2 regions of the Streptomyces sp. NPDC054796 genome follow, and region 2 is predicted to be linked to the other one. Evidence: predicted binding sites of a transcription regulator. Region 2 holds the regulator's gene; the other holds the start of a gene.
What was found. Region 2 encodes HspR, which represses chaperone genes until heat shock. Its sites were predicted from a motif close to TTGAGNNNNNNNNNCTCAA; they were not measured.
Positions count from the first base shown of each region.

Region 1: lon (endopeptidase La) is a predicted target of HspR. The motif match lies at 2,146-2,164, and genes of this name have one in related genera.

Region 1 covers NZ_JBSHAO010000008.1:174,763-179,415, forward strand. The annotation lists gene ACWGJ2_RS09670 (ATP-binding protein) at 1-347, opposite strand, end outside; gene ACWGJ2_RS09675 (response regulator transcription factor) at 374-1,153, opposite strand; gene ACWGJ2_RS09680 (spermidine synthase) at 1,243-1,953, opposite strand; gene lon (endopeptidase La) at 2,187-4,598, shown strand.
Region 2 covers NZ_JBSHAO010000031.1:52,321-56,973, reverse strand. The annotation lists gene ACWGJ2_RS24470 (trypsin-like serine peptidase) at 1-240, opposite strand, end outside; gene ACWGJ2_RS24465 (glycoside hydrolase family 64 protein) at 481-1,734, opposite strand; gene ACWGJ2_RS24460 (heat shock protein transcriptional repressor HspR) at 2,128-2,583, opposite strand; gene dnaJ (molecular chaperone DnaJ) at 2,586-3,782, opposite strand; gene grpE (nucleotide exchange factor GrpE) at 3,846-4,571, opposite strand; gene dnaK (molecular chaperone DnaK) at 4,568-4,653, opposite strand, start outside.

The sequences.
Region 1 (4,653 bases), on a different contig from region 2:
GGCGCCGTCAGCGCCTGCGCCACGAACTGCGTGACCAGCAGCGACGCGATGATCGAGAAGATCGTGATCACCCGCAGCTCGGTCGCCGAGTAGACGGCGAACAGGGCGAGCAGTGTCGTGATCACCACGGAGACGATCACCAGCGCGCCCAGCGCGGCCTTCACCGAGCGGTACGGGTCCAGCGGCTTCAGCCACTCCCACACGCGCGCCCAGACCCGGCGCACCACGGGGCCCCACCGCGGCCCCCACTTCTCCTCCCAGTCGCGTTCGACGCGCGCTCTGACGCGGCGCGCGAAGCGTATGAGGGGGGTCCGCAGGGACCGCGACAGCCCGGCCAGGTCGGTCATGTCCCAGTGCCCCTGTGCCGTCGCCGTCAGGATCCGTCGGTGGCGGACGCCGGGGAGGCCGACGGAGTCTCCAGCGCGTATCCCACGCCGTGCACCGTACGGATGCGCTCGGCCCCGATCTTCCTGCGCAGGGCCTTGATGTGGCTGTCGACCGTGCGCGTGCCGGAGGCGTCCGCCCAGTCCCACACCTCGGCGAGCAGCTGCTCCCGCGAGAGCACCGCGCGCGGCGAGTGCGCCAGGCACACCAGCAGGTCGAACTCCGTCGGTGTCAGATGCACGTCCTCGCCCGTGACCCGGACCCGGCGCTGCGCGTGGTCGATCTCCAGCTCGCCGAGCCGGAGTATCCCGCTGCGCGGCGTGTGCGCGGCGAGGGTGGCCCGCTCGACGCGGCGCAGCAGTACGTGCACCCTGGCCGCCACCTCGCGCATGGAGAACGGTTTGGTCATGTAGTCGTCGGCCCCGACGCCCAGGCCGACCAGCATGTCGGTCTCGTCGTCCCGCGCCGTCAGCATGAGCACCGGCACCGGGCGCTGGGCCTGCACCCTGCGGCAGACCTCCAGCCCGTCGAAGCCCGGCAGCATCACGTCGAGGACGATGAGGTCCGGCTGCCATGCCTCCGCCGTGTCCACGGCGGCGGGCCCGTCGCCCGCCGTCTGCACCTGGAAGCCCTCGGCGCGCAGCCTCATGGCGATCGCGTCCACGATCGTCGGGTCGTCCTCGACGACCAGGATGCGGCGCTGGGCACCAGGGGTGGTTGCGGCGGCTGCCGTGCTGCCTTGTGTCTGAGTTGTGTTCTTCTGGTCCATTCGGCCCCGCCCCTGCGTTGCGCCGCGGTGTGTTGTGGCTTGTTCGTGTGCGTGCTGGCAGCAGCGTAAGGGCCTCGTGTGGGCTGCGGCTACGCCGGTTTGGTTGCGAAGTGGACCACGTCGGGGACGCCTCGGGCGACGCTGATCTCTTCGGTACGGACCCTTGTGAATCCGGCATTCCGCAATGTGTCGTCGAATGTGGGGGAGGGCTGGGCCGACCAGACGGCCAGCACTCCGCCGGGCCGCAGCGCCTCGCTGCACAGCGCGAGCCCGGACGGCGCGTAGAGGGAGCCGTTGTCCTCGGTGACGGTCCAGCCGGGCCCGTTGTCCACGTCCAGGCACACCGCGTCGTAGCGTCCGGCGGCCGCGCGCAGATGGGACAGCAGGTCGTCGTGGGGGGCCACCCCCCGCGGGGGGGGCCCCGCCCCCCCCCGGGCCCCCCCCACGGGGCCGGCCCCCCCGGGCCCCGCGGTCACCCCCCCCCCCCCCGCGACCCCCGGGGCGCGCCCCCCCCCCCGCGCCGCCGCCGCCTCGGCCAGCGAGAAGCCCACGCCCAGGCCGCCGATCAGCAGCGCAGGCGCGTCCGCGCCAGGGGCGAGACGGTCCAGGCGGTCCAGCGCGGCGCGCACGAGCAGGCGCTCGGAGCGGCCGTCGGAGGTGTCCATGAGGAAGCACCCGTTGGCGATGATCTGGAGCAGCTCGCCGTGCCGCCGCAGGACGACCTCCCCGTAGGGGCCTTCGCGACGGTCCAGGACGACGGGTCCTGTGGTGGTGTCGGGGTGAGGGCTCGGGAACGGCATGGGCGCCATCCTCGCAGCGGCGTGCGGGCTCGCGCGGGTGGTTCACGGGCGCCTCCGGGAGGTGGGAAGCCCACGGCGGGGCGCCGTGTTGACCGGGGGCGGTGCGGAGCGGGACGGGGCCCGGGAGCCGGCGGGGCGTTTGCTCACAGCGAACACGCCTCCGGGGCGGGAACATCCGCACCTCCCAGTGCATTGAGTCCACATAGCTCAACTTGCCTGCCGAGGGAGAGATCATGGCTTCGACGTCCGCAACGCTCACCCTGCCGGTGCTGCCCCTCGATGACGAGGTCGTGCTGCCGGGCATGGTCGTGCCCCTGGACCTGTCCGACAGCGACGTACGGGCCGCCGTGGAGGCCGCACAGGCAGCCGCGCCCCGGGGCGAGAAGCCACGGGTGCTGCTCGTCCCGCGCGTCGACGGAAACTACGCGGACACCGGCGTGCTCGGCCGCGTCGAACAGGTCGGCCGCCTCGCCGACGGCGACCCCGGCGCCCTCATCCGCGGCCTGCGCCGCGTCCGCATCGGCTCCGGCACGACGGGGCCCGGCGCAGCGCTCTGGGTCGAGGGCACCGAGGCCGAGGAGGCCGCGCCGGACCCCGTGCCGGGCCAGGTCGCCGAGCTGATGAAGGAGTACAAGGCGCTGGCCACCGACTGGCTCCGCAAGCGCGGCGCCTGGCAGGTCGTGGACCGCGTGCAGCAGATCGAGGACGTGGGCGCGCTGGCCGACAACGCCGGATACTCCCCGTTCCTCACCACGGACCAGAAGATCAAGCTCCTGGAGACCACGGAGCCCGTCGAACGGCTCCGCCTCGCCACCGAGGCGCTCCGCGAACACCTCGCCGAGCAGGACGTGGCCGAGTCCATCGCCAAGGACGTCCAGGAAGGCGTCGACAAGCAGCAGCGCGAGTTCCTGCTGCGCCGCCAGATGGAGGCCGTCCGCAAGGAGCTGGCCGAACTGAACGGCGACCCGGAGGACGAGGGCGAGGACTACCGCGCCCGCGTCGAGGCCGCCGAACTCCCGGACGACGTGCAGAAGGCAGCGCTCAAGGAGGTCGACAAGCTGGAGCGCTCCAGCGACCAGTCCCCCGAGGGAAGCTGGATCCGCACCTGGCTCGACACCGTCCTGGAACTGCCCTGGAACGAGCGCACCGAGGACGCCTACGACATCACCGGCGCCCAGCGCGTCCTGGACGAGGACCACGCGGGGCTCCAGGACGTGAAGGAGCGCATCACCGAGTACCTCGCGGTGCGCAAGAGGCGCGACGAACGCGGGCTCGGCGTCGTCGGCGGACGGCGCGGGGGAGCGGTGCTCGCCCTCGTCGGCCCGCCCGGCGTCGGCAAGACCTCGCTCGGCGAGTCCGTCGCGCGCGCCATGGGACGCAAGTTCGTCCGGGTCGCGCTCGGCGGCGTCCGCGACGAGGCCGAGATCCGCGGCCACCGCCGCACCTACGTGGGCGCACTCCCGGGGCGTATCGTCCGGGCCGTCAAGGAGGCCGGCTCCATGAACCCGGTCGTCCTCCTCGACGAGGTCGACAAGGTCGGCTCCGACTTCCGCGGCGACCCCGCGGCGGCCCTGCTGGAGGTCCTGGACCCCGCCCAGAACCACACCTTCCGCGACCACTACCTGGAGGTCGAGCTGGACCTCTCGGACGTGGTCTTCCTCGCCACGGCCAACGTCCTGGAGGCCATCCCCGAGGCGCTGCTCGACCGCATGGAGGTCGTCCAGCTCGACGGGTACACCGAGGACGAGAAGGTCACCATCGCCCGCGACCACCTGCTGCCCAGGCAACTGGAGCGCGCGGGCCTGGCCGCTGACGAGGTCGGCATCGACGACGAGGCACTGCGCAGGCTCGCGGGCGAGTACACCCGCGAGGCGGGCGTGCGGAACCTGGAGCGCGCCGTCTCCCGCGTCCTGCGCAAGGTGGCGGCCCAGCACGAGCTGGGCGAGCAGGAGCTGCCGCTCACCGTCGGCGCCGACGCGCTGCGCGAGCTGATCGGGCGGCCCCGCCACACGCCCGAGTCCGCGCAGGACCCGGCCGAGCGCCGCACAGCGGTGCCCGGCGTGGCGACGGGTCTCGCGGTCACGGGCGCGGGCGGAGACGTCCTGTTCGTCGAGGCGTCCCTCGCGGACCCGGAGACCGGCGCCTCGGGCCTGACCCTGACGGGGCAGCTCGGCGACGTGATGAAGGAGTCCGCGCACATCGCGCTCTCCTACCTGCGCTCGCGGGGCGCCGAGCTGGAGCTGCCCGTCGGCGATCTGAAGGAGCGCGGCATCCACCTGCACGTCCCGGCGGGCGCCGTCCCCAAGGACGGCCCGAGCGCGGGCGTCACCATGACGACGGCGCTGGCCTCGCTGCTGAGCGGGCGCCAGGTGCGTCCTGACGTGGCGATGACCGGTGAGGTCTCGCTGACGGGGCGGGTGCTGCCCGTCGGCGGCGTCAAGCAGAAGCTGCTGGCGGCGCACCGGGCAGGGGTGACCACGGTCATCATCCCGAAGCGGAACGAGCCCGATCTGGACGACGTCCCCGAGGAGGTGCTGGACGGCCTCGACGTCCACCCCGTCTCGGACGTGCGCCGGGTGCTGGAACTGGCGCTGACCCCGGCGGAGGCGGGCGCGGGGGTCGCGGAGGTGCCGGTGGCGGCGTGACGCGGGCGCGGACGCGGGTGCGGGTGCTGTGCGGGCCCGGTCCGGTCCGCGCCGA
Region 2 (4,653 bases):
GTGCGCGGCGGTGGCGAGAACGCTGCCGTTGGGGGAGTCGACGATGGCGGCCGAGCACACCTCGCCCTGGCCCCCGGGAAGCTGGGATACGAGCTTCCCGACGGTCTTGGAGGTGCCGCCTGGCCACCTGTCGCCCGGGGAGTCGGGCAGGGGTGCGACGGTGGGCGCCGAGGCGCCCATGACGGCGAAGGCGGTGGCGGTGGTCACGAGGGCGGCTACGGCCGCACGTATCGAGATCATTCCCCCACGCTCCTGGCCGGGGGCACCGAACGCCCACTCACGTTCACCTGGTCGGGTCACGCGCGCGGTATTCCGGTGCGGTGCGCGGGTCACGCTTGACGCGCCCCGTCCGCACCCCGTCCCCCGCCCCCCGGTGCGGGCCGGGGGACGGGCGCACACGACAGGACCGCCGCCTCCTGCCGAGGCGGCGGTCCTCCCTCACACCGTTACCGCTGAGCGAGCCGCAGCCCGCCCCGCGGCTTACTCGAAGGGCTCGAGCGAGATCGTCGCGTCCTTCGGAGCCCCGTCGTGCACCAGCGACTCCTGCGCCCCGACGTCGTCAAAGGCGAAGGCGTACGCCTTGCCGTCCTCCATCTGGCCGTGCACCAGGCGGGCGTAGTGGTTGGTCACCTCGTCCTGGTAGAAGCCGGAGTTGTCCGCGTCGGGCTGCTGGTTGTTGGTCAGCAGCGTGCCGCGGTTGAGCGCGGCGCACAGGGTGCGGGAGATCGGGCCCCGGACCTTGTCGTTGGGCGCGTCCAGCTTCTTGTAGCAGCCGAAGACCGAGTCGGAGTCGGGCTTCTCGAAGGAGGTCACGACCTGGCCCGAGCCGTCGGTGAAGTCCATCTTGTCGCCGTTGACCTTGCCGGTGAACTTGGTGTCCGGCTCCTCCTTGAACGGAGTGACGGTGAGCGTCTCGCTCTGGTACTTCTCCCAGACGCGATTGATGTAGTCGTCCAGCACATCGCCCGGCAGGGAGCCGTTGCCGGTGGCGTGGCCGGGAGCCAGGACGCGCAGTGGGGTGCCGTCCTCGCGGGTCTGGACCAGGTTCTCCCAGCCGCCGCCCTGCTCCTTGAGCCCGTCGATGACGGCCTTGTAGCCGCCCGGCTTGAGCTTGCCGGTCTCCTTGGTGGAGCCGTCGCCCGAGGTCAGGCCCACGGAGTACGGCGCGGAGAACATGTCCACCTGGGTGGAGTTGAGCCACAGACCGGAGTCGTTGAGCGTGTACTCGGTCCAGTTGAAGAGCTTGTCGTGGTTCGGGTCGCTCTCGTTCTGCACGGCGGGCTGCACGAGGCCGCCCTCGGCGAGCTGGAACTCCAGCTTGTCGCCGTACGAGAAGTAGACCCGGCCGGAGAACTTCGGCAACTGGATGGTCTTGGTCTCGCCGTTCTTCGGACCCTCGAAGGAGGCGTCGGGCGCCGGGATGGGCGGCGCGCCCCCGCCCGGCCAGGCGTGGAAGGCGCCGCTCTCGTCGGCGTATCCCTGCGTGCCCGAGGCGAGTTCGGTGCCGATGACGTAGACGTGGACCGGCTCGTCACGTCCTGAGTTGTTCTTGAGGGTGAGCGGAATGGTGTCCGCCACGGCCTCAGCGTTCGCCGAGTCGGCCTTGTCGCTCGAAAGCATGTTGGCCGGCAGGCCGTTGGCCTGTCCGGTCACGATGATTCCGGTGGCGATGGCCGCGGCGGCAGTGGCGGATGCGATCAGCCTGCGCTTGGTCAGCCTGCGTGGGGGGAGCATCCTGTTCCTCCTCAGCGTGGGGGGCGGAAAACGTTGTCAGGTTCACAGCAGGTACGGACCATGTCAACCTCTTGAAGAAGGTGAACTGTCCATCTAGACCCGGGGGTTAAAGATCTGAACATCACTCGCCCCTTCGGTCGGACGGCCTCACCAGCGGTTGTCCGGGGTGAACTCAGAGGGCACTACGTGTGGTTGGGGCTACCGGTTCTCATGTGACGGCAGTCATCTGCGACGGGATGCGCACGGGGTGGCATACGGGGACGCACACGCAGAGGGCCGGGGCCAGGCGTGTGCCCGGCCCCGGCCCTTTCGTCCGGTCCTGCTCTGCGACTGTCCTGTGTGGTTGTCCCTCGCGGCGGCCCGCGTCAGTCCCGGCGCGTCAGTCCCGCCGCGTCAGTCCCGGCGCTTCTTCGGCCGCCACACCACGAGCGCGCTGGACTGGTGGACGTCCTGGTACGGCACCAGATCGCGGCGGTACGACGCGTGGACCTGCGCCTCGCGCTGCTGCATCGCCGCCGCCGCGCCCTCCACCGCCTGCTGGAGTTCGGCGACCCGCGCCTGGAGCGCGGTCACCTGGTTCTCCAGCTCGATGATGCGCTTGATGCCCGCGAGGTTGATGCCCTCGTCCTGGCTCAGCTCCTGCACCTGGCGGAGGAGTTCGATGTCACGCGCGGAGTAACGACGACCGCGCCCGGCCGTGCGGTCGGGAGAGACCAGGCCGAGGCGGTCGTACTGGCGGAGGGTCTGCGGATGCAGACCGGAGAGCTGAGCGGCGACCGAGATGACGTAGACCGGCGACTCGTCCGTCAGCTCGTAAGGGTTGTTCCTGCGTCCACCTCGGCCGTTCACATCTACTCTCCCTTCGCGGCCTTGAACAACGCCGCCCGCGGATCCTTCCCCGCTGTCGCGTCGCGGAAAGACTCCAGGGTGTCTCTCGCCTTCTCGCTCAGATCCTTCGGTACGGCTACCTCAATAGTGACCAGCAGATCCCCGCGTGTCCCGTCCTTGCGCACGGCTCCCTTGCCACGGGCCCGCATCGTGCGCCCGCTCGGGGTGCCGGGCGGGAGCTTCAGGGTGACGGGGGGACCGCCGAGCGTGGGCACCTTGATCTCGCCGCCGAGCGCCGCCTCCGGGAAGGTGACGGGCACGGTCACGGTCAGGTTGTCGCCCCTGCGCCCGAAGACGGGGTGCTTGTCGACGTGGACCACCACATAGAGATCGCCGTTGGGCCCGCCGCGCTCACCGGGGGCCCCCTTGCCGCGCAGCCTGATGCGCTGCCCGTCGGAGACGCCCGCGGGGATGCGGACCTGCATGGTGCGCGAGCTGGTCGCCCGGCCCGAGCCCTTGCACGTGTCGCACGGGTCCTGGGCGATCAGGCCCCGGCCCTTGCAGTCGACGCACGGGTCCGTCAGCGAGAAGCCGCCACCGCCGCCGCGCGAGACCTGCCCCGTGCCGACGCACGTGGGGCAGACGCGGGGGCTGCCGTTCTTGTCGCCCGTGCCCGCACACGCCTTGCACGCGGCCGACGAGGACATCCGCAGCGGGACCGTGGCACCGTCCACCGCCTCGGTGAAGCTGAGCGTCACCTCGGACTCGATGTCCTGGCCACGGCGCGGCTGCGTGCGCGTGCCACCGCCGCTCCGGTTGAACAGGCCGCCGAAGACATCGCCCAGGCCGCCGCCGAAGCCGCCCGCGCCGCCCGGACCACCGGCTCCGCCTCCGGCCTGACCGGCCCCGAAGAGGTCGCTCAGGTCGAAGTTGAAGCTGCCGCCGCCCGGGCCGCCAGCACCGCCGGGGCGGAAGCCGCCGTTGCCGAAGAGGGTGCGCGCCTCGTCGTACTCCTTGCGGCGCTTGGGATCGCCGAGGACGTCATACGCCTCCGACGCGTCCTTGAACCGCTCCTCGGCCTTGGCGTCGCCCCGGTTGGCGTCCGGATGGTTCTCGCGGGCGAGCTTCCGGTACGCCTTCTTGATCTCGGCCTCGGTGGCGTCCTTGGGGACGCCGAGGACCTTGTAGTAGTCCTTCTCGATGAAGTCCTTGGTACTCAACCCCGACGTCCCTCCTCCCGCTCGCCGGTCCGTTCACCGCCGCGATCAGCCTGGCCTGCCTGGTCAGCCCTCGTCCGGGCCACCGCTCTCCTCTTCGTCCGCCGGCTCTCCGTCCTTCGGCGAAGCCGGTGCCCCCGGCTGGGCGCCGGGCTGCGGCTCGGCCACGCCGACCCGCGCCGGACGGATGGTCCGCTCGCCGATTCGGTACCCGGGCTGGAGGATCTGCACGCACGTCGTCTCTGTGACATCCGGCGAATACGAGTGCATGAGCGCCTCGTGGACCGTCGGGTCGAAGGGCTCGCCCTCCTTGCCGAACTGCATCAGGCCCATCTTCGCCGCGACCATCTCCAGCGATTCGGCCACCGACTTGAAGCCGCCGACCAGCTCCCCGTGGTCCCGGGCCCGGCCGATGTCGTCGAGCACGGGAAGGAGCTCCGTCAGCAGGTTCGCGACGGCGACCTCCTTGACGGCGGCGCGGTCGCGGTCGACCCGGCGGCGGTAGTTCTGGAACTCCGCCTGGAGCCGCTGGAGATCCTGCGTGCGCTCGTTGAGCGCGGTGCGGGTCTGGTCGAGCTGAGCCACGAGCGAGGCGTCCTGGAGGTCCGGTCCCTGCATGTCCTGGATGTCCTGGTCGTTCTCGTGAACGTCCCCGGCCCGGTCCGCCGGGCCGCCCGCCTCCTCGGAGGGGGCGGCACCGGCGGCCTGCGCCGCAGCGTCTTCGGGCTGTGCGGCGTCTGCTTCGGCGGGGACGTCGGGCTTCTTGTCGAAGCCCGGGGTCTCCTCCGTCACGCGGCACCGTCCTTGGGCTTCTGCTGCTGCTCGTCGTCCACGATCTCGGCGTCCACGACGTCGTCGTCGCCGTCGGCCTTGG